2 regions of the Undibacterium sp. Di26W genome follow, and region 2 is predicted to be linked to the other one. Evidence: riboswitches for the same ligand, from Rfam matches in the RefSeq annotation. Region 2 holds a riboswitch; the other holds the start of a gene.
The links. A riboswitch is a leader RNA that binds a small molecule or an ion and turns the genes downstream of it on or off. The one in region 2 is predicted to bind cobalamin.
Positions count from the first base shown of each region.

Region 1: another riboswitch for cobalamin. It lies ahead of ACO0LM_RS05520 (CoA-acylating methylmalonate-semialdehyde dehydrogenase); the one in region 2 lies ahead of ACO0LM_RS18045 (TonB-dependent receptor domain-containing protein).

Region 1 is NZ_JBMPOR010000003.1:250,685-265,936, forward strand. Features, by position in the region: gene ACO0LM_RS05495 (diguanylate cyclase domain-containing protein) at 1-1,877, shown strand, start outside; gene mmsB (3-hydroxyisobutyrate dehydrogenase) at 1,977-2,876, opposite strand; gene ACO0LM_RS05505 (enoyl-CoA hydratase/isomerase family protein) at 3,097-4,281, opposite strand; gene ACO0LM_RS05510 (enoyl-CoA hydratase) at 4,278-5,069, opposite strand; gene ACO0LM_RS05515 (acyl-CoA dehydrogenase family protein) at 5,066-6,226, opposite strand; gene ACO0LM_RS05520 (CoA-acylating methylmalonate-semialdehyde dehydrogenase) at 6,237-7,748, opposite strand; cobalamin riboswitch at 8,034-8,254, opposite strand; gene fumC (class II fumarate hydratase) at 8,506-9,912, shown strand; gene ACO0LM_RS05530 (PqiC family protein) at 9,932-10,579, opposite strand; gene ACO0LM_RS05535 (intermembrane transport protein PqiB) at 10,576-12,294, opposite strand; gene ACO0LM_RS05540 (paraquat-inducible protein A) at 12,287-12,943, opposite strand; gene ACO0LM_RS05545 (paraquat-inducible protein A) at 12,936-13,529, opposite strand; gene metE (5-methyltetrahydropteroyltriglutamate--homocysteine S-methyltransferase) at 13,820-15,252, opposite strand, start outside.
Region 2 is NZ_JBMPOR010000016.1:34,348-49,599, forward strand. Features, by position in the region: gene ACO0LM_RS18040 (FecCD family ABC transporter permease) at 1-638, opposite strand, end outside; gene ACO0LM_RS18045 (TonB-dependent receptor domain-containing protein) at 852-2,741, opposite strand; cobalamin riboswitch at 3,048-3,303, opposite strand; gene ACO0LM_RS18050 (PilZ domain-containing protein) at 3,419-3,763, opposite strand; gene ACO0LM_RS18055 (histidine phosphatase family protein) at 3,826-4,374, opposite strand; gene ACO0LM_RS18060 (adenosylcobinamide-GDP ribazoletransferase) at 4,376-5,143, opposite strand; gene cobT (nicotinate-nucleotide--dimethylbenzimidazole phosphoribosyltransferase) at 5,176-6,213, opposite strand; gene ACO0LM_RS18070 (diacylglycerol kinase) at 6,222-6,620, opposite strand; gene ACO0LM_RS18075 (IclR family transcriptional regulator) at 6,851-7,630, shown strand; gene ACO0LM_RS18080 (DUF4214 domain-containing protein) at 7,727-9,259, opposite strand; gene ACO0LM_RS18085 (cache domain-containing protein) at 9,617-10,078, opposite strand; gene ACO0LM_RS18090 (BON domain-containing protein) at 10,249-10,713, opposite strand; gene lepB (signal peptidase I) at 10,843-11,523, opposite strand; gene gap (type I glyceraldehyde-3-phosphate dehydrogenase) at 11,632-12,645, opposite strand; gene ACO0LM_RS18105 (GNAT family N-acetyltransferase) at 12,853-13,461, opposite strand; gene tkt (transketolase) at 13,467-15,252, opposite strand, start outside.

The DNA of each region.
Region 1 (15,252 bases), on a different contig from region 2:
TCATTACCGAAGTGCGGAAGGACATCATACTGGCCGGTACCGCCTTGCTCGTCATGTTGCTGCTGCTGGGCTGGTGGTTCATGTACTGGCAACTCAAACCCTTGCAGCATTTACGCCAGAAAGTTAATCATGCTGCGCCAGACTGGATAGATACACTGACACCAAAAGTGTATCCGAAAGATGAGATCGGGGATCTGGCCAAGGCATTTGACGATGCCATGTTGAACCGTCGTGCCGCCGAAGCCGCCCTGAGCGCCAGTGAAAACAAGTTGCGCCTGATTGCAGACAATATGTCGGCCTTTATTGGTTATATCGACCGTCATGAAAAGTATACTTTCGCCAATAAGCGCATTGCGCATCTATCGCGTATGGAGCCGGCCGTTGTCATCGGAAAAACCATGCGCGAAGTGGCTACTCCTGATGTCTATGACAAGATAGTCAAGCCTCATGTGGTCCGGGTGCTCAATGGCGAATGGACACGTTATGAGCGTCGTATACAGCGCTACGGTCACTGGGAATGGGACAGGGTCACTTATGCACCGGATTTCAGCAAGTCAGGCCAGGTCGAAGGTTTTTTTGTTCTGGTAGAAGACATCACCGAATTCAAGCGGGTACAAGATGATTTGATACGCAGTGAGCAGAGGGTGCGTACCATTACCGACAATGTACCCGCCATGATTGCCTATATTGATGCGAATGAACGCTATCAATTCTGTAACCGCAATTACAGCCAGATTCCCGGACTGGAACCCGGAAATATCCTGGGCAAGTCCATCCTTGAAGTGTTTGGCGAACAATCCTATCTGGAGCGCAAGGAAAAAATACAGCAGGCATTGCATGGTGAAAAAGTGTCTTTCGAACGCTATGCCTACGAGCACGATATCAAAAGGTATTTGCAATACGAGTATGTGCCAGACATCAATGCTGATGGCGTGACTACAGGCTATTATTCCCTGGTCATTGATGTGACGGCGCGCAAGCAGGCGGAATTGAAACTGGCCGCCAGTGAAGGCTTGTTGCGCACCATCGCTGACAATATTCCCGCCTTTGTCAGCCTCGTCGATGCAGAAAACCGCTATCAGTTCGTGAACCGGCCTTATGAAGCCTGGTTCAATCTGCCGTTGACGGCGATACGCTGCCAGCCTGTGCCATCGCTGCTGAGCGGCACCATGCTGCAACAACATCTGACTCATTACCAGCGGGCCATGGCTGGCGAAAAAACAGAATTTGAAACCGAGATCAGCATAGGTGGCAAGGCTGGACATTATCATGCCACCTATGTGCCCCAGTATGATGATAGCGGCCAGGTTGTCGGTGTGAATATCCTGATCAACGATGTCAGCGACGCCAAGGCAGTGGAAAGGCAATTGCTGGCACTGGCCAGATTTGACACCCTGACTGGTTTGCCCAACCGCAATCAGATCAATGAAAGAATGGAACAGGCCAGTGCCCGTTCACAGCGCAGCGGTCGTTTGATGGCAGTGATGTTTCTCGATGTTGACAAGTTCAAGAGCATCAACGATAGCCTGGGTCATCATGCGGGTGATGCAGTTTTGCAGGAATTTGCCAACCGCCTTAAGTATTGCATACGCCAGACCGACCTGGCGGGCCGCCTTGCCGGCGATGAATTTGTCATCGTGCTGGAAGGCTTGAACATGCATAGTGAAGCTGATATGGTGGCCAGTAAAATTGTGCAAGCCATGACTACGCCTTTTGATATCGAAGGAAAATCCTTGATGGTGACGACCAGCATTGGCGTGGCGATATCTTCAGCGCAGAACTTTGGTGCTGCTGAGTTGCTGAAGAAAGCGGATGAAGCTTTATATCTGGCAAAAAAGGCAGGGCGGAATAATTTTAAAGTTTTGCAGTTGGGGTGAGGGGATATTCTCAAAGCATGCTTTGCGAAACCCCGGGAACATCCCTTGAAGGGAAATGCCGAATACGCATTCGGTATATTTTCAACATCTTCGGCCTGCTTAATCCCTGTTCCTCAATAACTCAAGTATGCTGGAAAAATCCTTGCCACCGGCACCTGCTTTGCTATGGATGCCATACAGGTTGCGTACAGCTTCACCCAGCGGGATGCTGGCATTCGTGCCCAATGCGGCTTCCGTGGCCAGCCCCAGGTCTTTGAGCATCAGGTCAACCCCAAAGCCACCTGTGTAGCCGCGTGAAGCGGGTGCATTTTCCATCACGCCGGGATAAGGGTTGTACAGTTCCAGTGCCCAGTTGCTGCCTGAGCTTTTGCTCATGATGTCGGACAGGACTTTGGGATCTAAGCCATTTGCCACACCCAGTGTCAGTGCTTCTGCCGTGCCTGCCATCAGTATGCCCAGCAGCATGTTGTTGCAGATTTTTGCGGTTTGCCCGGCACCGTGTTCACCGGCGTGGAAAATATTCTTGCCCATGACATTCAGGAGAGGGCGTGCGCGTTCCAGATCGCTTGTGCTGCCACCGACGATGAAGGTCAGCGTGCCTGCGGCTGCACCGGCTGTGCCGCCAGAGACCGGGGCATCGATCATCGCCAACCCGCGTGCAACTGCAGCTTGTGCGACTTTCCTGGCGGATTGCGGGGCAATCGTGCTGCAGTCTATGATCAGTGCGCCATTGGCGATGTGGGCGAGTATGCCTGCATCGCCCAGGTACAGGCTTTCAACATGGCGGCTGGCGGGTAGCATGCTGATGACGATGTCCGCGCCTTCAATAGTCTGCCTGGCATTGCTGGCAGCCAGCGCACCGGCATCTACCAGTGTTTTCAGGGCATCAGGGGACAGATCGAAGACGGTCAGTGGGTAGCCTGCCTTGAGCAGGTTAAGGGCCATGGGCGCGCCCATGTTGCCGAGGCCGATGAAGGCGATTTTTGGATTGTTTGACATGGGGGTTTATCTCCGTGGTTTTTCCTTCCCTTTCAACAGGAAGGCTTACATATTGGGGTCAATCTTCCCTCCCCTTCAAGGGGAGGGCCAGGGTGGGGATGGGTTTCTTCCGCAAATTGAATATATTTTTTCATCAACCGAACCCCATCCCCATCCCGACCTTCCCCTTGAAGGGGAAGGAGTTGCAATCAGCTCTCCGGTTACGAGATACGGATTGCTTTCAAGCCGCCCGCTTCCGCACATCCTCATGCAAACCCAAATCCCGCAATGGATGCTGCTCTGCCGTCCAAAGATGTGTGAAATATTGCTCGCCATCCTGCGGCTGCATCTCATGCAAACTACCTGGCAACCATTGCGGCTTTTGATCCTTGTCCACAATCAAGGCCCGTATTCCTTCCGCAAAATCATGGCCTTGCGCGCAGGCGAGTGCGGCGACTAACTCCATGCGGAAGATTTCTGCCAGCGACAAATGTTTGCCACGTTCTTGCAAGGCATGTGCCAGCCAGACAGAAGTCGGGCTGCCTTTTTGTAGGTTGCTGACGGCTTTTTGCAACCATGGAAGTTCTTCCTGTTGTACCGCATCGACTGCAAGTATTTGTGCGACGATGGCAGGCAGATCAGCAGCACTGCACAGGCGATTGATGAGATCGAAGTTGGCACGCAATGGGCCTGCGGTGTCGCTGGATAGCGCTGAGAATTGCTGCAAGACTAGATTGACGCGCTGATGATTCTGGCGGGCTTGACTGCTCCACGCAGCAGCCTGTAATGCTGCCAGTACATCTGCCTTGCTGGCATGCGGCAAGGCTACGTCTGCCAGTTTCACAAACAGTGCATCGCTGGCATTGATACTGGCACCCGTCAATGCCAAAAACAGCCCTAGCTTGCCTGGCATGCGGTTCAGGAACCAGGTGCCGCCGACATCGGGGAACAGGCCGATGGCAATCTCCGGCATCGCAAGACGGGACTTTTCGGTGACGACGCGGTGGCTGGCACCGGCCATCAAACCTATGCCGCCACCCATGACGATGCCATGGCCCCAGCACAAGATGGGTTTGCGGTAAGTGTGGATCTGGTAGTCGAGACGGTATTCCTGCTCAAAAAAATCCAGGGCATAGACATTACCAAGAAGATTGTCTTTATTGCTGGATGCATGATGTTCGCGCATGCTGGCATACAGGTTTTGCAAGTCGCCGCCTGCGCAAAATGCTTTGTCACCGGCGGCTTGCAACACCACCATGGCGATGCTGCTGTCTTCATCCCAGGCATGCAATTGCGTGCCCAGCATTTGCACCATTTTCTTGGACAGGGCGTTCAGGGTTTTTTCCGCATTCAGGGTGGCGATGCCTATCTGCATGCCGTTGGTTGCAGGTAGGGTGTGGAACAGGACAGGGGCGGTATCGTTCATGCATTCCTCCACACTGGGGGGCGTTTTTCCAGGAAGGCAGTGACACCTTCTTTTTGATCAGCGGTATCAAACAGGGCCAGGAAGGCTTCGCGTTCTTGTGGCAGCACGGTGTTCATGGGTTGCTGGCGTGCGCCCTGTATTAGTTGCTTGCAGGCCTTGACGCTGCTGGGGCTTTGCTTGCCCACTTGCTTGGCCAGCGCCAGTGCATGTTCGAGTGCAGCGCCGGTAGCGACCACTTCTTCCACCAGGCCTATGCGCAGGGCGGTGGCGGCGTCGACACGTTCACCGCACAAGATCAGGCGCTTTGCCCAGCCTTCACCGACCAGCCAGGCAAGATGTTGTGTGCCGCCAGCGCAGGGCAGCAAGCCGACGCCAGCTTCTGGCAAGGCCATTTGTGCCTGGGTTTCGGCGATGCGCAAATCGCAAGCCAGCGCGCATTCCAGTCCGCCACCCATGGCATAGCCATTGATGGCCGCGATGGAAACACCACGGAAGCGGCTCAGGGTTTCAAATGCTTCACCAAAGCGGCGTGCCATGTCCAGCGCCACGGTCTTATCACCATCGGCAAACAATTTCAGGTCTGCCCCGGCAGAAAAGAATTTTTGCCCAGAACCGGTGATGACGAGGCTATAGATAGTTGCGTCAGCATTGAGGTCGTTGACCAGTTGCGTCAAAGCCTGCAAACCCGCCGCCGTCCAGGTATTGGCGGGTGGGTTGGCCAGGGTTATCAGGGCAGTGTGACCGATGATTTCGCATTGCAGATTGGTGTAGTTGCTGTACTTGCTCATAAAAATTCCTCGCTTGCGGCTTGGTTTAACATGTGGCGGGCGACGATGACACGCATGATTTCATTCGTACCTTCAAGTATCTGGTGCACTCTGACATCGCGCAGGAAACGCTCCAGTGGGTATTCGCGTATATAGCCGTAGCCGCCGTGGATTTGCAGGGCTTCATTGCAGACGGCAAAGCCGGTATCGGTCGCCAGGCGCTTGGCCATGGCACAATACACTGAGGCATTGTCGGCCTTGCTGTCGAGTTTGCTGGCAGCCAGCCTGACCATCTGGCGGGCGGCGACAAGTTCGGTTTGCATGTCGGCCAGTTTGAATTGCAGTACCTGGAAGTCAGACAGTTTTTTCTGGAACTGCATGCGCTCGTTCATATAGGCTTGTGCACTATTGAGTGCTGATTGCGCAGCGCCGATAGAACAGGTGGCGATGTTGATGCGGCCACCATCAAGGCCACGCATGGCAATCCGAAAGCCCTCGCCTTCTTCACCCAGCAAGTGGCTGCGCGGTATGCGTACCTGGTCAAAATTCACGGTGCGGGTGGGCTGGCTGTTCCAGCCCATCTTGTCCTCTTTCTTGCCATAACTGATGCCGGGCAAATCTGCCGGTACGGCAAAGGCAGAAATACCGCCCGCACCTTCGCCACCGGTGCGTGCCATGACCACCAGCATATTGGTCGCACCCGCGCCCGAGATAAAGGCCTTGCTGCCACTCAGGATATAGCTGTCGTCATCCAGGCGGGCGCTGGTGCGCAGTGATGCCGCGTCCGAGCCAGCGCCGGCCTCAGTCAGGCAATACGACGCCAGTTTCTTGCCTGCGGCCAGTTTGGGCACCCATTCTTGCTGCACTTCTGGCCCGCCCCAATGCGCAATCATCCAGCTCGCCATATTGTGGATGGTGATATACGCCGTGGTGGAAGGGCAGGCGCGCGCCAGCTCTTCAAACACGATGGCGGCATCCAGCCGCGTCAGGCTCAGCCCACCTAACTCTTCCGGCACATACAGTCCGCAAAATCCCAGTTCCCCGGCATGGGCGATGACGTCCAGCGGGAAGTGGGACGTGGCATCCCAATGCGCGGCTTGCGCCGTCATTTCATGGGCGGCGAAGTTGCGGGCAGATTGCTGGTAGGCGCGCTGGTCTTCATTCAATTCGAAGTCCATGGCCATCTCCTTATTTTAAAGAGATGGTGGTATTCACCTTGCCCGCACTGACGCTGTCATCAAACCAGCGTGCCGTGATGGTTTTGGTCTGGGTATAAAACTGTATGACTTGCTTGCCATATGGCCCCAGGTCACCGAGCTTGGATGCACGCGAACCGGTGAAAGAAAACAGTGGCACTGGCACAGGAATAGGCACATTGATACCGATCTGGCCGACATCAATATCTTCTTCAAAAGTGCGTGCCGCTGCACCAGACTGGGTGAACAGTGCCGTGCCATTGCCGTTAGGGTTGGCATTGATGATGGCGATGGCATCAGCCAGCGTATCTGCCTGCATGATGCATAGCACAGGGCCAAAGATTTCTTCTTCATACACACGCATGCCGGGCTTGACGCCGGTGAAGACGGTAGGGCCAACGAAGTTGCCATGTTCATAGCCTGGCACTTGCGGTGCACGGCCATCCAGCACCAGATTGGCACCTTCGGCAATACCTTGTGCGATCAGGTTTTCTACCCTTTCTTTGGCGGTGCAGGAAATGACTGGACCGATGTCGGTATTGGCTTCTGCACCGGCATTTATTTTGAGGCTGCGTGCACGATCCAGCAAGTCTGGCACCCACTGGTTTGCTTCACCCACCAGGATGACCACGGACAGCGCCATGCACCGCTGGCCAGCCGCACCAAAGGCCGCACCGGCGAGGTTGTTCAGGGTTTGTTCTTTATTTGCATCCGGCAAGACGATGGCGTGGTTCTTGGCACCCATCATGCATTGCGCACGCTTGCCCGCCAGGGTGGCGCGCTGATACACATGCGTGCCTACGCGGGTAGAGCCGACAAAGGACACCGCCTTGATATCCGGATGATCGCAAATCGCATTGACGATATCTTCGCCACCGTGCACGACATTTAATACGCCAGGTGGCATACCTGCCTGCATGGCCAGCTCAGCCAGGCGCATGGTGACCATGGGGTCTTGCTCGGATGGTTTCAGGATGAAGGTATTGCCACAGGCAATCGCCATCGGGAACATCCACAGCGGTATCATGGCTGGGAAGTTGAATGGGGTGATGCCAGCGCAAACGCCTAGCGGCTGGTTCAGGGTATAGGTATCGACGCCGCTGGCGACGTTGTTGGCGATTTCGCCCATTTGCAGGTTGCCGATATTGGCGGCATGCTCGACCACTTCCAAACCACGGAAGATGTCACCTTCGGCATCGGCCAGGGTCTTGCCCTGTTCGGCCGTCAGCAGTGCAGCCAGTTCGGCCATGTTTTCGCGTATCAGTTGCTGGTATTTCAGGAAGATGCGGGCGCGGGTGCCTATTGCGGTCTTGCGCCAGGTCTTGAAAGCAGCCTTGGCAGCATCGACTGCGGCCTGCATTTCATCCGGCGTGGTGAAGGGAACATGGGCCAGCACCTGTTGCGTGGCCGGGTTGATCACATTGCGCCACTGCGTGGTTTTGGATTCAAGCAGTTCGCCATTGATCAGCAGTTTGACCTTGGGAACCTGGGTAAGAGTAGTCATGATGCTTTCCTGAACCTTCCTGATTATGCACGGACAGACGGCGGGCTTTGCCCGCAACAACAGCCGCACTGATGCCTGAAAACAGGGTAGCCACTGTGTGCAGAAACCTGCCGCAGCAACTGTCCTGGCCATGGGCGCACGTAGTGAAAACGCACACCCGCCACGCACCTTCCGTACGTGACCAGACCTTGGGAAAAAACAGTAAAGAGCAATGTTGAATACACGCACCTGCCCGCCATGATGACGGGCCCATGCAGCGTTTCAAACACAGCCTTCCGCAGTGTTTTTCTCAGCGATCAACAGGCCGGTATCCGGGCTTGCAAGTCTTGTTACATCGCCTTCCCAGTCATGCATGACCAGTGGCGTGGTTGATGTAACCGCACTCGCTTACCGTTGCGGAGGCAGCAGGGGCTTTGGCACTGGCTTCGAATAGACCAGCGACGACCACTTTCCCGTTTAACACGGCCCAAGAGCTTGGGCTGTGCACCTGTTATTTTTAGAATAGCATAAGACTTGACGTTTACGTAAACGTTAATCGATATGAATGGATGAAAAAAATTCAGCACACTTGGATTTGGGCAATTTGTATAAAGTTGCCAATGAGTAAAAAGCAAACTTGGTCCAGATTGCGTATCATGATAGCCATTGGTGCTTGCCAACATCTGGTAAGCACAGTCTGTCCAGCGCACTATACCGATATCTGATCAGTGAAAGATGCGAGGTATGACATGGCGTGCCATCAACCAGGAAAACAGCAATGACCAGCAAACCTAGCCAAGACAATACCGACAACAGGATGGAACGCGATACCTTTGGTGAAATCGCCGTACCTGCAAAAGCATTATGGGGTGCACAAACCCAGCGTTCACTGCATCACTTTGCCATCTCTACAGAAAAGATGCCGGATGCGCTGGTGCTGGCACTGGCACGTGTGAAGCGCAGTTGTGCCATCGTGAACCGTGACCTTGGTTTGCTGGATGCCAGATTCGCCGATGCCATCGTCAGCGCTGCTGACGAGGTGCTGGCTGGCGCGCATCCGCATGCCTTCCCGCTGTCGGTGTGGCAGACCGGTTCCGGCACACAAAGCAATATGAACATGAATGAAGTGCTGGCCAATCGCGCTTCTGAATTATTGGGTGGTAGCCGTGGCATGAGTCGCCTGGTGCATCCGAATGATCAGGTGAATATGGGGCAATCATCGAATGACGTCTTTCCCACCGCCATGTATGTGGCAGCCTGCCTGACGGTAACGCAGTCACTGTTGCCAGCGCTGCAGCAACTGCGCACTTCGCTGACCGCCAAGGTGGCAGAATTTGCCGACATCGTTAAAATTGGCCGCACCCATTTACAGGATGCGACACCGTTGACACTGGGGCAGGAAGTCTCTGGCTGGGTGGCACAACTGGCCCATGCAGAACAGGCCATCAGCCTTACTTTGCCGGCTTTGCAGGAACTGGCCATCGGCGGCACGGCCGTTGGTACCGGCCTGAATACCCATGCAGAATTTGGTCAGCGCGTTGCCGCCAGCCTGGCGCAAGACACAGGCATAAGCTTTGTCGCCGCCCCCAATCGTTTTGCCGCACTGGCTGCCCACGATGCCATGGTCAGTTCGCACGGTGCATTGAAGACGCTGGCGGTGGCCTTGATGAAAATCGCCAATGACATACGCTGGCTGGCTTCTGGCCCCCGTTCTGGCCTGGGTGAATTGCAGATACCGGAAAACGAACCCGGCAGTTCCATCATGCCGGGCAAGGTCAATCCTACCCAGTGCGAAGCGGTGACCATGGTGTGTTGCCAGGTCATGGGCAATGATGTGGCCCTTAGCATAGGTGGTGCTGCAGGTAATTTTGAATTGAATGTATTCAAGCCGCTTATCGTGCACAATTTCTTGCAGAGTACCCGTCTGCTGACGGATGCCATGTCCAGCCTGGATCAGCATTGCGTGCAGGGCATGCAAGCGAATCGCCAGCGCATCACTGAGCTATTGAATAATTCACTGATGCTGGTGACGGCGCTCAACCCACATATAGGCTATGACAAATCGGCGGCAATCGCCAAATACGCGCATCATCACCAGACCACCTTGCGTGAAGCGGCATTGACGCTGGGTCACGTCACGGCGGAAGAGTTTGATGCCTGGGTCAGGCCGCAAGACATGGTGTGACGAGCGACACAGCTTGGTATTAATAAGCGCCAGTCAGGGGCTTGCGTACACCTTGCACACTCGCTCCCACTTGCTCCGCCAGTTGCTGTGCCGCCTCGGACATTGCCGGTGCTACGGCTTCATACGCCGGACTATTCAAACGAACAGTGAAGACCTTGTGTTCACGCTTGAGCAGTTTGCGGCTGTTGTCCAGCACGACCCAGCTTGCTTCGAGGGTGAGCTGGTTGCCGCTGTAGATGAGTAGCTGGTCGATTTGAACCTTGACAAGATAACGGGGCAGGGTGCTGGATGGGTTTGCCGATATGCCTGTATTTATGCCAGCGCTGATGCCGGTGTCGGACGACAGCCAGGCGTCTGGCAGGCGGGTGCGCAGATGAGCGATGAGGGACACGGTGAGTTGTTCGTCGAGCGGGGCTATCCACCGTTGTTCGTCAGAGATGAGGGATTCTGTGGCCGACTTTTGGATGACCAGTTGCGGGCGATGGACGGCTTCTGGCAATTTGACGGTGGCGATGAGAACTTCATACTGCGGCTCGGTCTGGCTGCTGGCTGTTTGTGGGTAGTCGAGGTGATAGAGATGCTCGACGGGTGGGGTGGCACAGGCTGCAAGTAAAAGGCTGAGCAAGGTAAGTGGGGCCAGCGGCACAAATTTTATGGTTCGCATCATGGTTTTACCTTTTGTTTGCCAAACACCAGGGCGTCGGGGTGGCGTTCCAGCATGTCGGCCAGGTTGGCGACAGCGCGGGCGGACTTGGCGACTTGCTTCAATGATTCGCGCATGTCTTGCTGCAGGGGCGCGTCCTCAGCCAGCAGGGTATTGGCACTGTTGAGCGTGCCGCGCGCTTCCTTGAGGGTAGAAGTCAGTTCAGGCGTGACTTCAACATCAAGGCGGCGCACCAGTTTTTCTGTGCTGGCAAGGGTGGTGTTGAGCTTGCTTAAGGCTTGCACCAGTTCGGCAGATATTTTGTCGAAAGGCAGTTTGTCTATCTTTCTGGCGATGCGGCCCACGGTGTCCTGAATTTCGCCCAGGCCGCCGCCGACGGTGGGCAATACCGGGTAGTCGGTGCGCCAGTCCATTTTTGCCTGGGGAGCATCGGGGAAGAAGTCGAGGGCGATATACAATTGCCCGGTCAGCAGGTTGCCACTGCGTAGCTGGCCGCGCAAGCCGCGTGAGATCAGGTGTTCCAGCAGCGATCTCTCTTTGGCTTCGGTCGCATCGTCAGGCAGGCGGGCACCTGAGCGGACCCGGGATTTGAGGCGGTCCGGGTAGAGGCTGACTTCAACCGGGAAGCGTGGCAGGCGGCCATTCTCGGCAAATTCCACACCCAGGGATTTGACTTCGCCAATGACGATGCCGCGCAAGTCGACGGGTGCGCCTTTTGACAGGCCGCGCAGGCTTTCAGGGAAATACATGAGGAAGTTGCGTACCTTGGTATCTGGCGCACGCATGGCATGTTCGCGGTCTTCAAACAGGGAAAAGACGCTGCCTTCAAAGGCGGATTTGCCGCCGGGCAGGGCGTCGTCATGTTCCTGGAAGGCCAGGCCGCCGTCGATCAGGGAGGTCAGCGATTCTGTGGTGACGCGCAGGCCGTTGGCGTCTAGCTGCATGTCGATGCCGCTGGCATGCCAGAAGCGGGTATCGGCTGTCACATACTGGTCATACGGTGCATCGATGAAGACGCGGATGGTGACGCCCTTGCCATCGCGGTCCAGCTGGAACTTGGTGACATGGCCGGCATTGATATGGCGGAAGAAAATGGGTGAGCCATAATTGACCGAACCGGTCTGCGCACCATGCAAGACAAATTCGCGGCCAGGCGTATCGCGGTTGACCAGGGGTGGTTCTTCCAGACCGGTAAATTCGTTGGTGGTCTCGGTGGCTGTGCCGACATCGACACTGATGTAATTGCCGGACAAGAGTGTGGAAAGGCCAGAGACCGAGCCGCCAGAGATGCGTGGTTTGACGATGAAAAAGCGGGTGTCGGTGGCCAGGATATCGGAAGCACTCTTGATCAACTGGGCCGTTACCAGCACCCGCTGGCGGTCGGGCGACAGGGCAATGGCCTTGACATGGCCCACATCGACGTCTTTGTAGCGCAGCTTGGTCTTGCCCGCTTCCATCCCTTCTGCCGATTTAAAGGTGATGGTGATGACCGGCCCCTGGCTGGTAACGCTTTGCACCACCAGCCAGATACCGATGAGGGCCGCAATGACAGGTACGGCCCAGACGAAGGAGGGCATGCGCCGCCGTGGCTTAACCTTGACTACCGGCACTACGGCGTCGACCGCAGCGACCGTATCAAGGGTTTCAACAGTCCCGGCGGTTTCCCTGGCTTTGTCCACAGCAGGCGTGCCGGGATTTTCTGAAGTCGGATCACTCATGCGTCTTTGTTATCCAGATTAAACGTGAATCAAAGCTTTGTGCCGACAGCATCGTCAACACCACTACAGCACCAAAAGCCAGCACACCACCGCCTGGGTGTATCGCCGCCAGCGACTGAAACTGCACCAGCGCCACCAGTACCGTCACCACATACACATCCAGCATCGACCAGCGACCGACGGCTTCTATCATGCGAAACAACTGAGTACGCTGCAAAGGGTTCCAGCTGGATTTTTTCCAGCAGGTGAACAGCAGCAGGCTGATGGAAAACAGCTTGAGCAAGGGTACGACGATGCTGGCAAAGAACACCAGCAGCGCCAGGGGCCACGAACCTGTGTTCAATAACACCAGCACGCCACTCATGATGGTGTCATCCTGCGCACCAAAGATGGTGTTGGTATGCATGACGGGCAAGAGATTGGCTGGTATATACAATATCATCGCGGCGACCAGGTAGGCCAGCGATTTGGTCAGGCTGTCTTTATGACGCAAATGCAGAGATGCACCACAATTGGGACAGTGGGTGGCTGCCTGATCATGGGTGCAGCACAGGGTTTCGCAAATATCGCAACTGATGAGCCCGGTGGCTGCACCTGTCTGGCCCGCCAGGCCAGCAGCGGGGATGTGGCGGTATTCATGCTCAGACATGCTTCACCCTGGCGTTTGCCCTTGAACGTCTGGTCGCACGCGCCCAGAGCCACAGATTGCGCGGGGTGAGTACCGATGTCAGCGCCGCCGTGATGAAAATCAGACCGGCGCAAGACCACAGGGCAGGGCCGATGACGATATCGGCCATGTGTTGCAACTTGACCAGGGACACCAGCAGGCCCAGCATGAAGATTTCGACCATGCTCCAGGGCCGCAGGCTTTGCAGGGCACGCAAGGGCGCACCCAGCGCTTGGCTGGCGTCACCAAACCTGAGTATGCACAAGAGGTAGATGGCAAGCGATATCTGCAATGCCGGTGCCAGCACGGTAGTAATGATGACCAGCAAGGACAGCAGATGCATGCCGTCATTCCACATGGCCAGGGCAGCATGCAGCAAGGTGGTGTCGCGCGTTACTTGCTGGACCTTGAGGGCAAGCAGGGGAAAGCAGTTAAGCAACAGCAACAAGATCACCGAGGTAACGGCCAGCGCCAGCGCCATATCCAGGCTGGCGCTGCCATTTCTGTACAGCGTAGCACGGCAACGCGGGCAGCTTGCTGCCTCACCTCTTGCCAGCGCTGCATCCATGCAGATCAGGTCGCACTCATGGCAAACAATAAATTTGTTGGCAGCACTAATGGGAAATCACTTTCAGGGGAAAATGGCGCAGAAATACCCAGTTTATCCAAATTTTTCCATTAATCATAGAAAATTGGATAAATGCTGCCATACCCTGATAGCTTGCGTTTTTTTCTGTTGCGGACTTATAAATCCTAAACACCATTTAGTCTTATTCTGGAGCACAAGGCAGAAGGCCCATCTTCACTGTGAAATGAAGATGGGCCCGCGTTTCAATTCAAATCAATTGTAAAAAGCGATCAGCAGCAATCCTGATGTTCTTCATCATCTGCTGCCACCGTGGCGCGCAGCAGTTTGGCTGCCTGCACCATGTGTTCCAGGGCGGCGATGGTTTCTGGCCAGTCGCGGGTTTTCAGGCCGCAATCCGGATTGACCCACAGGCGGGCATCGGGGATCACCCCACGGGCTTTTTGCAACAGCCTTTGCATTTCGCTGACCTTGGGCACACGGGGTGAATGGATGTCATATACACCTGGGCCGATATCATTCGGGTAAGCAAATTCACCGAAACCATCCAGTAATTCCATGTCTGAACGTGAGGTTTCTATGGTGATGACGTCGGCATCCATGGCGGCAATCCACGGCAGGATGTCATTGAATTCCGAATAACACATATGGGTATGGATCTGCGTGTCGTCATTTACACCCGCAGAGCTCAGCTTGAAGGCACGCACGGCCCAATCCAGATAGGCGGCCCAGTCTTGCTGCTTCAAAGGCAGGCCTTCGCGGAAGGCAGGTTCATCAATCTGTATCATGCCTATGCCGGCTTTTTCCAGGTCGCGGACTTCATCACGCAAGGCCAGGGCGATTTGCAGTGCAGTCGTTTCCCGTGGCTGGTCATCACGTACGAAAGACCATTGCAGCATGGTGACGGGGCCGGTCAGCATACCCTTCATCGGTTTTTTGGTCAGGCTTTGGGCGTATTCGCTCCAGGTGACGGTCATGGCTTCGGGCCGGTACACATCACCGTAGATGAAGGGTGGCTTGACGCAGCGTGAACCATAGCTTTGTACCCAGCCATTCAAAGTAAAGCCATAGCCCCACAATTGTTCACCAAAGTATTCCACCATGTCATTGCGTTCCGGTTCGCCATGCACCAGTACGTCGATATCGAGCTTTTCTTGCTGCTCGACGACATGGCGTATTTCTGCGCGCATGGCTTCCAGGTAGTCGAGATGTGTCAGCTCGCCACGCTTGTAGGCTGCACGTGCCTGACGTATGGTTTTGGTTTGTGGGAAGGACCCTATGCTGGTCGTCGGAAACTGTGGCAGGGCAAAGCGTTGCTGCTGCGCGCGTATGCGTTCGTCAAACGGGCTGTGACGTTCTGCATCCTGGGCGGTGACATCTGCCAGGCGTTTTTGCACAATGGGATTATGGATGCGTACCGACTGGCGACGGCTTGCTATAGCCTGGTCTGCCAGCGAAAATTCTTGCGCAACATCCGCCGCATGGCCATTCAGGGCTTGTTTCAGCGCCGCTACTTCATGCAGTTTTTGGGTGGCAAAAGCCAACCAACTGCGGGTTTCTTCATCCAGTGCTGTCTCTGCTGCCAGGTCGACCGGTACATGCAGCAAGGAGCAACTGGGGGCCAGCCACAACTGTTCCCCCAGCTTTTCCTGTGCCGCATGTAAACTCACTGCCAGCGCAGACAGATCTGCGCGCCAGATATTGC
Region 2 (15,252 bases):
GCAAACAGCAAGATACCGCACAGTATCAGCCAGGGCAGATAACGTGACTGGGTATTCGACAAATCACCTATCATCCAGAACACCATACCGCGCAAGCGGCTGTCCGGCGCAATCGACAGCATGAGGGTGATGATGGCACTACATCCGGTGGCGACAATGACGCCGGTCAGCAATAAGATAGGTGCACTGCCGTCGGTACTGCCAGCACCACGCAGATCACGGTAAGCCAGGCCAAATAATAGTAGCGCTACCGTAATCGCACCGGCAAAGGCGGCCACATCCACCAACCAGAATGCGCCGAAAAACAATATGGTTGCCAGCGCACCAACAGATGCACCACCAGATATACCGAGCACATAAGGATCAGCCAGCGGATTGCGCAACAAGGCCTGCAACATGACACCGGCCAGCGCCAGTGTGGCACCGGTAACGAAACCAGTAAGCGCACGACCCAGGCGCAAATCCAGCAGGCTGCCGGGCAAGCTGGTCGGCGGGCCGCGCAGCAATTCCAGCAAGGCTTGCCATAACTCGACAAAGCTCAGGGACACAGAACCACACACACAGGCAATCAATATGCTAGCTATGGCGGCGGCCAATAAAATCGGGAGAACCAGTCCGGCACGTTGAGCGACCGCCATCCCGGGAGATTGCTTACGCTGTCGTGCAGAAAAAAAAGACGCCATCATCGGTCTGATCCAAAGGAAAAACAGGTTTAGATGTGCAGCGCCAGTCAATATACACCAGCCTGCACATCAGAAAATCAGCCCGAAACGTGGCAAATCACATCAATGCCCTGCCACGTCCCTGTCAAACTTGTCAGCTTAATTATCAGCTTAAACAACTTACTCAGTTTATTTAAAGCCGTAGTTCACACCGACAAATACATTCGAACCGGCCGTCGCATAATTTCTTGCCAGTTCATAGTCTTTGTTCAAAGCATTGTTCCAGCGTGCCAGCACGGTGGTATTTTTTGCCAGTTCATACGTCGCATACAGGTTCAACAAATTATACGAACTCAATTTTCTCAAGTTGGCAGCATCATCGTAGCGGTCGCCAGAGTAGATGGTTTCCACGCCAACTTTTGCATTCGCAAACGCGTATTCAGCAGCCAACGTACCATGCTGTTTGGAACGGCGTGCCAGACGTTTGTTTGCCGTGTCGTCTCTCGGGTCCTGGATGTCGATGGAGGCACGCAGTGTCAGGTCAGCAAAACGGGTTGTACCACCAACTGTCAAGCCAGACAAAGTCGCCTTGTTAACATTATGCGCACAGCCAAAAGAATAATTAGGCGTGTTTGGGCAATAAGCTTTACCTTGTGGATCGTTACCAGAAACATAGACCAACAAGTCCGTTGCCTTGTTCTGATAATACACAGCGCTCAACTGCGTATCACCCTGTTCAAAATACACACCGATTTCTGCGTTTTTTGCTTTTTCTGGTTTGTTGCTGGCAACGCCATAACCAGGGTAATACAGTTCATTGAAAGTTGGTGCGCGGAAGCTGGTGCCATAGCTGGCATTGACGCGCAGCGCATCAGTGAAACGATAACCGTAAGCGACGCTGCCCGTGGTATTGGAACCATATTGCGAGCTGCGGTCGTTGCGGATGCTGGCGCTGGCCAGATGCGCATCTTGCTTGAACACATAAGATGCGGCAAAAGAATTCGTCGTGCGTTTCGCGCCGTTGATGCCCTCCGTGGCCAAGCCTGAAGAAACAGAATCAACATTTTCCTCACGCGTTTCAGCGATCAGTTGCAATACGTCTTTACCGATACGGATATCGTTCTGGAAGCTGACACTGTTCTGACGTGTATCGATCTGGCTGGTGCCAAAGCCTGTGCTGAAACCCTTGTCAGCCGTTTCTGCATATTGCAGCGATGCAGACCAGTCATCAGTGAACTTGCCACGGCCAAAGATGGCGATGGTTTCCAGCGTGCCAATATTGTGGTCATCTTTTGCTGCACCGGAATCATACTGTGCGTCATTGCGGCTGCGCAAAACACTGGCACCCAGTTCATAACCCTTGCTGATTTCCCATACCAGGCGGCCATTGAAACTATCCATCTTGTAGCCATCTTTGTCAGCGTTATAACTGGAACCGACTCCGGGTTTGGTGGCAGAGAAACCATCACTCTCTTCATGCCCCGCGTTCAGGCTGAGGCTGAGATTACTGGCAACAGAACCGAAAAAACCTGCCTGTAATTTGCGTGTGCCATAGCTGCCCAAACCAGCCGATACGGTAGGTGTGATAACGCCCGTGCCCTTTTTAGTAAATATCTGTATCACACCGCCCATGGCATCCGCGCCATACAGGCTGGACAGAGGGCCGTACACGACTTCGATACGGTCGATCTGTGACAGCGGGATGGAAGACCAGGTAGCGCCACCAGTCGTGGACGAACCGATGCGTACGCCATCAATCAACACCACGTTTTGTGCGTTATTACCGCCACGCATGAAAACGGAAGCTGTCGTACCAGGACCACCATTGCGGGTAATTTCTATGCCGCGCTGTTGCTGCAACAGGTCAACGATGGAAGCCGCGCCGGATTTGGCGATGTCTTCCGCAGTGATGACGACATTGTCAGCCAGCACATCTTTGGCGGCTTGCGCCTGACGGCCAGCGGTAATGACCACGCTGGAAGCAGCGCCAACTGCAGCAGTTTGTGCAAAGACGGTAGAAGACGGGAATGCAGCGGCCAAGGCCAGGCTGAGGGCGAGCGGTTTGAATACAGATGTCATGATTTTCAGAAAAAATAAAACATGCAGCCGACGTCCCCGCAGGCTGCAATGGAAAAAGCAATAGGAATATCGGTATCGTCAGCGCCTGTGGCCTGATTAAGAACCTGTTTCCGATCTTACTGCGCGTGCGTGATCGAGGCTCATGCGCTGCTCAAAATGCTCATGTACTAGAAGTACATTCCGCTTTTTGCGCTGCGCTTTTGTTACCCTTACCCCGCTGACGCTCGCTCGCTACAGATCGTAAACATGTTCTCAGAAGCGGACGCAGCGTTCTGCGTCAGGTGCTCACGAAATTTCCCCGTCCGTATTACTTCACTTATTCTGGCCGGTATCCGGGCTGACAAGTATCACCATCTGACCTTCCCATGCACATAGCACAGTGGTATTGGAAAATGGCTGGCTACAAATCTGAATTTTAAGAAACAAGCATTCAGTTTTTTTGCAGCAACTTGTACACCGTTGCGGGGGCAGCATACGTTTGCCTAGCGTAGCTAAGCGTCGTGTTTCCCGTTTAACCGCAGATATGAACATATCCGCGAGCACCAAAACCCCGCCATTCTATAGACAGACGGGGGTAGCCGCAAGTTCAGGGGGTTTAAAAACTGAGGTAGATCAGTATATTAACTTATTGAAAACAAAGCAGATTTGACTTGCCAACATTGTCCGGCCACCCGATTTCAGGCCAGATGCGCAGTTTTGGATATCCAGGCAACAACAAGTTGCGCATGCAATTCAGACATTTCCGATAACAGCATGCCAACGTTGTAACTGTCACCGCTGAGAATGGCATGCCTGACCGTGCCCTTGCAACTAACCTTATAGATCTCGGCTTCTTGCACAATACCGGGGATTTCTATCATCATCGGATAATTGCGCTGGGGAATCAGGCTTTCAGGCGACTGCAAAAGCACACCCTCTGCCGATATATTGATCACCCGGGTGAAGATCAATCTGCCATCCGGCATTTTGATACCAGAGCGCCAGGTGACGGTGACACGGGGTGATTTTCTGAGTTCTATCATGCGATGGCTATGCCTGGTGCGCTGATGGCTTTACTGTCGGTCTTGCGTAAATACTATCTGTATTATTTGTCAAACACCAGTATTTCTGTAAATTCACCAAAGCTAAGGCTGAGGTTTTGTGTACAAACCAGTTGCGCCAGTTCATCTGCGGCCATGCCATCCTGCCAGACCAGCAGCATGCGCATGATGCCGGCATGCGCCACCACCAGCGCTTCCGGCAATTGCATCTGACGCAGATCAGCCAGCCAGGCAATCACCCGCTGCGCCACATCCTGCGCCGATTCACCGGCACCGGGGCGATAGGTCGCCGGGGCTGCTGCCCATGCATCAATCTCGGTGCGTGGGATGGCATCCCAGGCGCATAGTTCCCATGCACCAAAATGCATTTCCATCAGGCGCGGGTCGAGTTGTGGCTGCGCATGCAAGGCTTGCGCCAGCAAGGCACAGCGTTGCAAGGGGCTGGAAAATACTGGTATGCCGACGGCCAATTTCTGGCGTATCTTCGCTGCGAGTATCTGGCAATCGGCAGCCCGCACCGGCACATCGGCCTGCCCATAGCACAGACCATCGGCAATCTGTGGTTTGGTATGCCGCAGCAAATGCAGTCGCATGTCAGTGCACCTGAAAAGCCAGCAAACCCAGATAGATGCCGACTTCTGCCACCTGCTGCGTGGCACCCAGGCAATCACCGGTAAAGCCATTGATACGGCGCTGGAACATGCGCGCCATGCGCCAGGTCAGCAAAACGATCAAAACAAGTGAGGTCAGTAATGAGGCGGGCTGGAATGGAAAGTAGACCAGCAACCAGGCCGCAGGCAAGCATACGGTCAGGCAGGCAATCAGGAATTCACCAGAACGCATTTCCTGCGCCAGTGGCTTGGCCTTGCCTTCATGCCGTGCATAGTGCATGCGCCAGATCAGGCTGCATGATGCCAGGCGCGACATGGGGTGGGCCAGCAACAAGGCCGGCACGGTCATCTGCGCAGGCAGGCTGATCAGCAATGCCAGCTTCAACGCCAGCATCAGCAGGATACCAATGGCACCATAGGCACCCACGCGTGAATCCTTCATGATGTCCAGCACGCGCTCTGGCGTCATACCACCACCAAAACCATCGCAGACATCGGCAAAACCATCTTCATGGAAGGCACCAGTCAGCAAGATACCGGCAATCGTGGACAACACAACCGCCACCGCATGCGGCCATAACTCGGCCGCGCCAGCGTACACGCCAGCACAAACCACGCCGACTACCCAGCCAGTTGCCGGAAAATAACGCGAAGACTGACGCAGCCAGTCCGCCTCAAAGCCCACCCACGCAGGAATGGGAATGCGGGTAAAAAACTGCAGAGCTATGAAGAATAAGCGTAGTTGATGCAAGCCAGCTCCTGCAATAAAGATTTGATGAGAACTTAATCGCTGCTTTTTTCGCTTACTTGAGCCGAAGCAAAAGTCGCCATCTGGTTCAGGAAATTCACTGCAGCCTGCAACATCGGGTACACCAGTGCTGCACCTGTACCCTCACCCAGACGCAAATCCAGTTGCAGCACGGGCTTGACCTTTAATGCCTGCAACATGCGTGCATGGCCGCTTTCATCTGACTGATGCGAGAACACGCAATAATCAAGTATGGCCGGCTGCATTCTGGCAGCCACCAGCAAGGCACTGGTCACGATGAAACCATCGATCAGCAAGACCATGCGGCGCTCTGCCGCCGCCAGCATGGCACCGACCATAGTGGCAATTTCAAAACCACCGAAGGTAGCCAATACATCTTCCGCCTGGGTCACGCCAGCATGCATGGCAACCGCTGCTTCAATCACAGCCTGCTTGTGCCGTATGCCTTCGCTCGACAGCCCTGTACCTGCACCGACACAATCGACTACCGGGATGCCAGTCAGCTTGTGCATGAGCGCTGCTGCTGCCGTCGTATTGCCTATGCCCATCTCGCCAAAACCCAGCACATTGCCCGATAAACCAGCTACCAGTTCACCACCATTTTGCAGGGCAGCCTGGCATTGCGCTGCTGTCATTGCAGGCTCTGTGGCAAAGTTGCGCGTGCTTGCTGCCACTTTCATGCTCAACAGCTTTTCACGCGGACCAAAATCATGATTCACGCCCGCATCCACTACGTGCAGGGCAATGCCATTCTGCCGGGCAAAGACATTGATCGCTGCACCATCTGCCAGGAAATTTTCTACCATCTGCCAAGTCACATCCTGGGGGAAGGCAGAAATGCCTTCCGCCACCACACCATGATCACCGGCAAATACGATGATGGCGGGGTCACGCAATTGCGGCTGGCTGCTTTGCTGTATCAGGCCGATTTGCGCGGCCAGTTGCTCCAGGCGACCAAGGCTGCCCAGGGGTTTGGTCTTGTTATTGATGGCTGCAGCCAGTTCAGCTTCCAGCGCAGGATGGGCAGTGCCAATAATGTTGGTATTTGTCATGGGGCGTATTAATAGTAAAAGCGGTCCATCAAAATGACTACCCAGGTTGCCAACGCAATCAAAAAGGTCAGCAACACAGCAGCACTGCCAAAGTCCTTGGCATTTTTAGACAGGGTATGACGTTCCAGCGAGACGCGGTCAACGACTGCCTCAATCGCTGAATTGATTAGTTCCACCACCAGGATCAACACCAGCACGGCAATCATCATCAGTTTTTCAAACGCCGACACCGGTAAGACCAGGGCGATGATGACGCCGATGATGACCAATACCAGTTCCTGACGGAAAGCATGTTCGTTTTTCCAGGCGGAACGAAAACCGTCTATGGAATAAAAGAAAGCCGAAAAAATCCGGCGCAGGCCACTTTTGCTTTTGAATTCACTGACAGCTTGTTCTTTTTCAGACATTTCTCTTCCTTAAACCTTATTCGCGGCATGGCAAATCCACGCTATACCGCCCTAGCTTTGCTCAGGTGCCGAATTTTACAGGACTATGTGTGGCGGAGAAGAAGATTTACTTGACGCAAATTAAATTATTGCCAGCAAATCCCTATGCACGTTGACATTTTGCCGACGAAGCAGTGACGTTCATTTCACATTATGGTATAAGGTATATATTGCAGCGCACCAACCATAATATGAAAAACGACTCTACCAGCTCAGATAAAACCTCGATTCAGGTCATAGAGCGCATGGTATCCCTGCTGGATGCCCTGTCGCGCTACCAGGACCCGGTCAGTCTGAAGGAGTTGGCGATAGTAACAGGCTTGCATCCTTCGACTGCGCACCGCATCCTCAATGACATGGTCATTACCCGCTTTGTTGACCGTGCCGACACGGGCTATTACCGCCTGGGCATGCGCTTGCTGGAATTGGGTAATATCGTCAAGAGCCGCCTGAACGTGCGCGAAGCCGCGCTGGAATTCATGCGCGCCCTGCACCGCCAGACCAACCAGACCATCAACCTGTCGGTACGTCAGGGGGATGAAATCGTGTATATAGACCGGGCATTTTCCGAACGTTCTGGCATGCAGGTGGTGCGTGCCATTGGTGGGCGTGCGCCACTGCACCTGACATCCACCGGTAAATTATTCCTGTCACTGGATGAACCCAAGGCCATTCGCGCCTATGCCACGCGCACCGGCCTGGCGGGTCACAATAAAAATTCGATTACCGATCTGAACAAGCTGGAAAAAGAACTGGCCGCCGTCCGTGAAACCGGCTACGCCAGGGATAATGAAGAACTGGAACTGGGTGTGCGCTGCATGGCCGCCGGCATCCATGATGACAGCGGCAAGATGATCGCCGGCCTGTCCATTTCCGCCCCTGCTGATCGCCTGCAGGAAGAATGGCTGAGTAACCTGATCGATACCGCCAAGCAGATTTCACTGACCCTCGGTTATACCGAGGCCAGGTAAGCTAAAGGTAAGCATACAGCCAGCATCAGGCTTTGGCTACGATGCTGGCCTCAATGATATTTGACTGCCCTGGATGGGTTCAGCCATTGCCTGGTCTTAACCCGTATATTCAATAAAATCAAAGCCATTCTGTATCACGCCGATAACCTTGAGCTTGTTCTCCTGCCCTTCGGTAAAACTGGCCAGCGTACCGGCAAAACTGATTTTATTGCTGCTTAATTCACCTTTCCAGTAGTCGTAACCTGCCTGGTCGGGTAATCGCCCCAAGATATTCTTGTACAAGGTCGTCAGGAAGGTATCGACCGAGGGGTTGGTACCGTACAGGGTCTGGAATTCTTTCGATTGCATAAAACCTGCCGCCACCGTCGTCAGACTGGAACCCTTGTCCATATCCTTGATCCAGTAACCCAGCCCCGCCAGATCTGGCGTGCGGCCAAAAGCCGCCTGGTAGATACGGTAGGCCTGACCAGCTATACCATCAATATCGAGCGCTACTGACAGATCTGAAAATTTCAATCGCTCCATATTGCTGAGTGTATCCACGCCTTGTGAATTCGGCTTGGATACATTGAAGCCACTATTGTTGCCAGCAACCGTGTAGGTTGATCTCAAACCCGTGTATTGGGCAGTATCCAACCCTGCCCCGCCATCGATCACATCATCACCGCCACCACCACGGATAAGATTGCTGGCAGCATTGCCGGTCAGCTTGTCACTGAAGGCGGTACCGATGATATTTTCTATCGTTGCATCAAAGGCGATGGATAAATTATTGATGGCCGCATCGCCACTGGCAATACGCCCCACAGAATTCAAAGAGCCCGGTGTCAGATTGATGGTCGCAGCCGCGGTTGCCCTGGATACGTCTACGGTATCAATACCGCCAGTGTCGTTGATGATTTTGAGCGTGCGGCCATCGACATCGCTATAGACATAGGTATCATCGCCGGTGTGATAGGCCCTGCTTCCGTACAGATACTTCAACGCCAGCATATCGTAGGTCCCGAAAAACTCGCCTTGCTGGTTTTGCGCAATCGCGTTGTAGGACATGATGGAAATCCAGCTACTGTCTTCAGACGTCGCCAGATAATTACCCGCTTCGGTACTGGGTGGCTCGCCCGCATTGTAGTTCCCAGGATGATTGAGGCCTATAGCATGCCCTATTTCGTGTATCAGTATCTTGTAGGCCTCACTGCCTCTTTCATAGCTCACATTCATGTAAGTCGTTGACATGAACAGATCGCCACTGCCGGCAGAAAATGCCGTGCCATCTGCCGTCGGTACGGGAAGCTTGGCATAACCGGCACTTTTATCCTGGATATTATTTGCCAGTCGTATGCCGGATTGAATATCGGTATCAGCCACTTCCTTGAAGCTCACATTCAAGACCTGGGCTATGTCCGCAAAGATCGCCCTGGCAGCGGCCATCTGTTCCACGGTAAAGGCTTTGAAACCGTTTTTATCTGAATCGGAAGCTGTCGAGGTCGGAGACTTGATAAAGCTATAGCTGATTTCGACCGGCGTACCTAAAACCTTGCCCGCATTCCAGCGGTAATTGACGTCGTCAAGCAGCACATCTATTCTGTAGTCACCCGAAAACGGTTTGGCAATGATTGTTTTATCCGGCATGATCCAACTCCTTCACATAAGAAATACTGCTCGAAAACTACTGGAAAAATTGAAGCGAGGCAACAACCTAAAACAGCAAAGAGAGCAAGCGAGTGAGATGAAAAAGTCAGATGAAAAAGTCAGATGAAATAGTGTACGCTAAAGCACAGTATGACTTGTCGTGAATTCGCTACAAACCGGCGAGCAATCGTTAAAGAGTGATGCGGAATAAGCGCTGCTCACGAGTTGATTGATGCTCAGGAAATATTGCATCCTTCGACAAAAACGAATCCAGATTCGAAGCAGGACGAATCGCAAAACGGGCATAAAAAAAACCGGCACATGCTGTCTGTACCGGTTTTTTTATGTGACGTTCAATTATTTATAAGCACCGCAACCCACAAAATAATCATCCACTTTTTCAAAGTAACTGGACTTGGTTTCCAGGGCCTTGGTGACCGGGTTTGGCCATTGGTAATCTATCCAGCCATCGTTTTTTGTTTTGAGTGCCGTGATCATGTCCCGGATGATGGACTTGCCTTCCACCTTCAAGTCCAGCAGATTCTTGCCTATCATTTTGGGATTGGCACCGTGCGACAAATTCACCCCGTTCATGTCATAAACAAACAGGTATAAATCGCGATCATGAAAATCCTTATTGGCTGCATCGTTAAAATCTGTAAAGGCTTTTTCACGGCCGTTTTTCTTGATGTAGGCAATGCCCTTTTTCACCATGGCCTGAGCCTGCGGGGTGGACCCGCGGTCTTCCCGCGCTGATGCTGGCGCCGACATAACGAAACCCATCACTGCGATAGAAATCAGCTTGTTTATCCATTTCATGACATATCTCCTTAGTGTTTGGTCTGGATTAACGACTCCAGCACAGGGTTGTTCTTGCCTTCAGAAACCAATATTTCATGGTGAGCTGCGCTTAGTCCAGCATTAACCACTGTGCAACGCAGCATTTGTGGCGGGATAGCCCATGCAACGTCACATGCACAGCGAGATTTTTATTTGACCGTCAGTTGATTGATGACTCCCTGCACATCATCCAGGCCACGTACCAGTTTTTCCAGTTCACTGGCTTGCCCGGCGGTACGGACACAGCCCTTGAGCCAGACAAAGCGGCGCTGGCCTTCAACCCAGATACTGGTTTCAGCAAAACGGCCATCCGCTTCTATGGCACGCTTGACCCTGGGAATGATTTCCGGGTCGTACAGATAGGAATTTGGCAGGCGGCATTGCCCTGACTGATAGCAACTGGTGCCACGCTCTATACGACCATGCGCTTCTGCTCTGGCCTGTGCCTCTGTCAACATGGGGCCGTCCGGAACCGGGCATTCACTGATGGCCTGGGTCACCTTGAGAAAAGGGTCATTGAAATAATTGGTCCTGACCTCATCACCAAGCGCGCAAACGGGCAGTGAAATGAACGTTGCAAAAACAAGCAGCCATCGACCTTGCAATGAAAACATACCTGAATTTCCTGGATATCAACGTCAGCTAGATTACCATCTTAAGCAATTTAACCGTCTTTGTGAGGCGTAAAAAAGCCAGTACCTTAGCACTGGCTTTGAGGAATGCATTGAAGCAAGAAATTACATTCATATTTTCGCGCCAAAGCGGTCAAATCGTGGCGAATAATACTGGTCGCCGTTCAGCGAATACATCAGTCGTTTGACTTGCCCGGTAATCAGTTCACGCTTGACCAGGCCGATGTAGCGGGAATCGCGGCTATTGTCGCGGTTGTCACCCAGCATCATATATTCACCTTCCGGCACTTTGACCGGATCAAAACTACGCAGGGCTTCACGTTCAGGCATGACGATCATGTCGTGCTGCAGGCTGCCCAGGCGTTCGCGGTACACCAGTTGCTGGCCGCCGTATTCACGCTTTGGCGTCAGGTGGTCGTCACTGCGTGGCTGCAAAGGCTCATAGCTGGCAGCTTTGCCATTGATATACAGTTTTTCATCACGCATCTCGACCACGTCGCCAGGTACGGCAATCAGGCGTTTGACCAGGCGTACCCCATCTTCAGGCGAAGAGAAAGTCACCACATCACCGCGCTGCGGATCAGCCATATGCTTGAGGATGACATCCGTAAACGGTAACTTGACGTCATAAGCCAGACGGTCACAGATGACTCGATCGCCTTCCAGCAGGGTCGGATACATGGAACTGGACGGGACGGTGTAGTAATCAGCCAGGGCACTACGCACAAAGACCATGCCCAGCATGAGCACGATGAAACCTTTATTGTCGGCAATCAATTTTTTAAGCTGCACGGTTATCTCCTATACATAAAAATCAAACTTGCCTGAGATAGACAAAAAAATACCCCGAAAGTTCGGGGTATTTTTAGCGGTAATGCAAAAGACTATTTCAAATGCAGATTATTTCGCATTCATCAGTGCAACCGTGGTGTCCAGCATGCGGTTAGAGAAACCCCATTCATTGTCGTACCAGCTCGATACCTTGACCAGACGGCCAGACACTTTTGTCAGTGTTTCATCATAGGTACTGGAGGCAGGATTGTGGTTGAAGTCAACCGACACCAGTGGTGCAGTGTTGTAATCCAGGATACCTTTCAGGGCACCTTCAGAGGCTGTTTTCAAGACCTGGTTGATTTCTGCCACTGTGGTGTCACGTGCTGCAACGAAAGTCAGGTCAACCACGGATACATTGATGGTTGGTACGCGCATGGCGTAACCATCCAGTTTGCCATTCAGTTCTGGTAATACCAGGCCAACGGCAGCAGCAGCGCCAGTTTTGGTCGGGATCATGCTCATGGTGGCAGAACGGGCACGACGCAAGTCTTCATGCATCACGTCGGTCAGCACCTGGTCATTGGTGTAGGCGTGGATAGTCGTCATCAAACCGTTGACGATACCGATAGCATCATTCAAAGGCTTGGCCAAAGGTGCCAGGCAGTTGGTGGTGCAGGATGCATTGGAAATCACTGTGTCAGTGGCTTTCAATACGCCATGGTTGACGCCGTAGACGATGGTTGCATCCACATCCTTGCCACCGGGTGCAGAGATGATGACTTTTTTCGCGCCGCCAGCCAAGTGGGCAGAGGCTTTTTCTTTGGTCGTGAAGAAGCCTGTGCATTCCAGCACGACGTCAACATTCAAATCACCCCAAGGGATATTGGCTGGATTGCGTTCTGCAAATACCTTGATCTTGTCACCATTGACGATCATGGTGTCGCCTTCGACCGTGACTGTGCCTGGGAACTTGCCGTGGGCTGTGTCATAACGGGTCAGGTGGGCATTGGATTCTGCATTGCCGAGGTCATTGATCGCAACGATCTGGATCTCGTTCTTGAACTTGCCACCTTCATAGTGAGCGCGAAGGATGTTGCGGCCGATACGGCCATAGCCGTTGATTGCGACGCGAATCGTCATGGTTTTATCTCCAAAGGACTAAACAACAATAAATACAAATTAAAAAAACCTAAGACCTCTCAACACAGAGGCACGGAGACACAGAGAAAGGCAGAAGAACTTCAAAAGCTATTTAGCTTATACAATTCATCATTCATCAGTTTTTCTCTTGTTTTTCCTCTGTGTCTCCGTGCCTCTGTGGTGAGCTTTTTGGTCTTCAAAATACGTCTAATGCAAAGACAAAGGAGTACGCATGGCGTTTACCGATGCCATCAGCACCGACAAATCGCGCCAGCCGTAGCCTGCTTCCATCAAATCCATGCCATCCCAGCTGAATGCCTGTTCGATCAACAGGACGCCGCCCAGTTCCTCGTAGAAATTGCGGGCGATGGCGTTGTCGGATATAGCCCACACCAGCAAACTTTCCGTACCTTGCGCCTGCAAGGTACGTGCTACTTTCTGTACCATGCGACGCCCTATGCCGGCACGCTGCCAGGCGGGCCGCAGATAAATCGCGGTCAGTTCAGACTGCATGCCCAGCTTGGGTTCTGGCAGCATCATACCGGATGCAAAGCCGATGAGTTGGCCTTCGCTTTCGGCAACATACACACAGATACGGTCAGCGGCTTCAGACATCGCCTGCAAAATCTGACGCCATTGCAAGATACTGTCTTCCACGCGCATGGCATCCAGAAAACTGTCGGGTATCATGCCGCGATAAGTCGCCTTCCAGCTTTCTACCCGCACGGCAGCAATCGCCTCTGCGTCATCTACAGTAGCACGACGCAGGCTAACCTCTTTGATGCTGCTCACAGTGCCGTCAACTAAATCAGTCATCTTACTTAAGCCAGCGTTGCTTTCACCTTGGCAACCACGTTGTCCACGGTAAAACCAAAATACTTGAACAGGACACTAGCCGGTGCCGATTCACCAAAGGTGTCGATACCAACCACGGCGCCTTCCAGGCCCACATACTTGTACCAGAAGTCAGTCACACCGGCTTCGATGGCAATACGCGGCAAACCCTTGCCCAATACCGCTGCTTTATACGCTGTATCCTGACGATCAAATACGTCAGTACAAGGTATGGATACCACGCGTACCGGGATACCTTGCTGTGCCAGTTCTGCTGCAGATTTGACGGCCAGTTCAATTTCAGAACCGGTCGCAATCAATACTGCTTTTGCATCAGCCACGTCTTGCAAGACATAGCCGCCGCGCTGGATATCCGCGATCTGCTGGGCGCTGCGCTCTTGATACGGCAGGTTCTGGCGCGAGAAAATCAGGGTAGACGGACCATCATTGCGTTTTACTGCATGGGCCCAGGCCGCTGCAGATTCCACGGTATCGCATGGACGCCAGTTATCCAGATTAGGGATCAGGCGCATGCTGGACACGTGCTCGACAGATTGATGCGTCGGGCCATCTTCACCCAGACCGATAGAGTCATGCGTGAACACAAACAGGGTACGGATTTTCATCAGCGCAGCCATGCGGATGGCATTGCGGCTGTAATCAGAGAAAGTCAGGAAAGTCGCGCCAAACGGGATATAACCGCCATGCAGGGCAATACCATTCATCATCGCGCTCATGCCGAATTCACGCACGCCGTAGTTGATATGGTTACCGGCCTGGTTGCCACGGACGGCGACGCATTCTTTCCAGTTAGTCAGGTTGGAACCGGTCAAGTCAGCAGAACCACCAAGGAATTCTGGCAGCGATGGCGCAAATGCCTGGATCGCATTCTGGCTGGCCTTGCGGGTAGCAATGTTTTCTTTTTTCTCTACGCAAGCGGCAATCGCATTCGCCACCACTTCATCGAAGTTGACTGGCAAGTCGCCATTCATGCGGCGTGTCAGTTCAGCCGCTTTTTGCGGGAACTGGGTCGTGTAGGCAGCAAATTGTGCATTCCATTCAGCTTCAGCTTTAGCGCCATCCACTTTTGCATCCCAGGCAGCATAGACATCGGCCGGCACTTCAAATGGCGGATATTCCCAACCGATGTTGGCGCGTACAGCAGCAATTTCTTTATCGCCCAGCGCAGCACCGTGCACATTGTGCGTGCCTTCCATGTTCGGCGAACCTTTGCCAATCACGGTCTTGCAGCAGATCAGGGTAGGCTTGTCAGATTTTTTAGCGGCAGTGATGGCATTGAACACGGCTTCAGCATTGTGGCCATCAATCGCCGGGATGACATTCCAGCCATAGGCTTCAAAGCGTTTTGGCGTGTTGTCAGTGAACCAGCCTTCGACGTGACCGTCGATGGAGATGCCATTGTCATCCCAGAAAGCGATCAGTTTATTCAGTTGCAGCGTGCCAGCCAGCGAACAGGCTTCATGCGAAATACCTTCCATCAGGCAGCCATCGCCCATGAAGGCGTAGGTGTAATGGTCAACCACTCTCAGGCCGTCCTGATTAAACTCGGCGGCCAGCAATTTTTCAGCCAGCGCCATGCCGACGGCATTGGTAATACCCTGCCCCAGCGGGCCAGTGGTGGTTTCCACGCCTGGTGTCACGTGCACTTCAGGGTGACCGGCAGTTTTGGAATGCAATTGACGGAAATTCTTGATCTCTTCCATGGGCAGGTCATAGCCTGTCAGATGCAGCAGCGAATAATGCAACATCGAA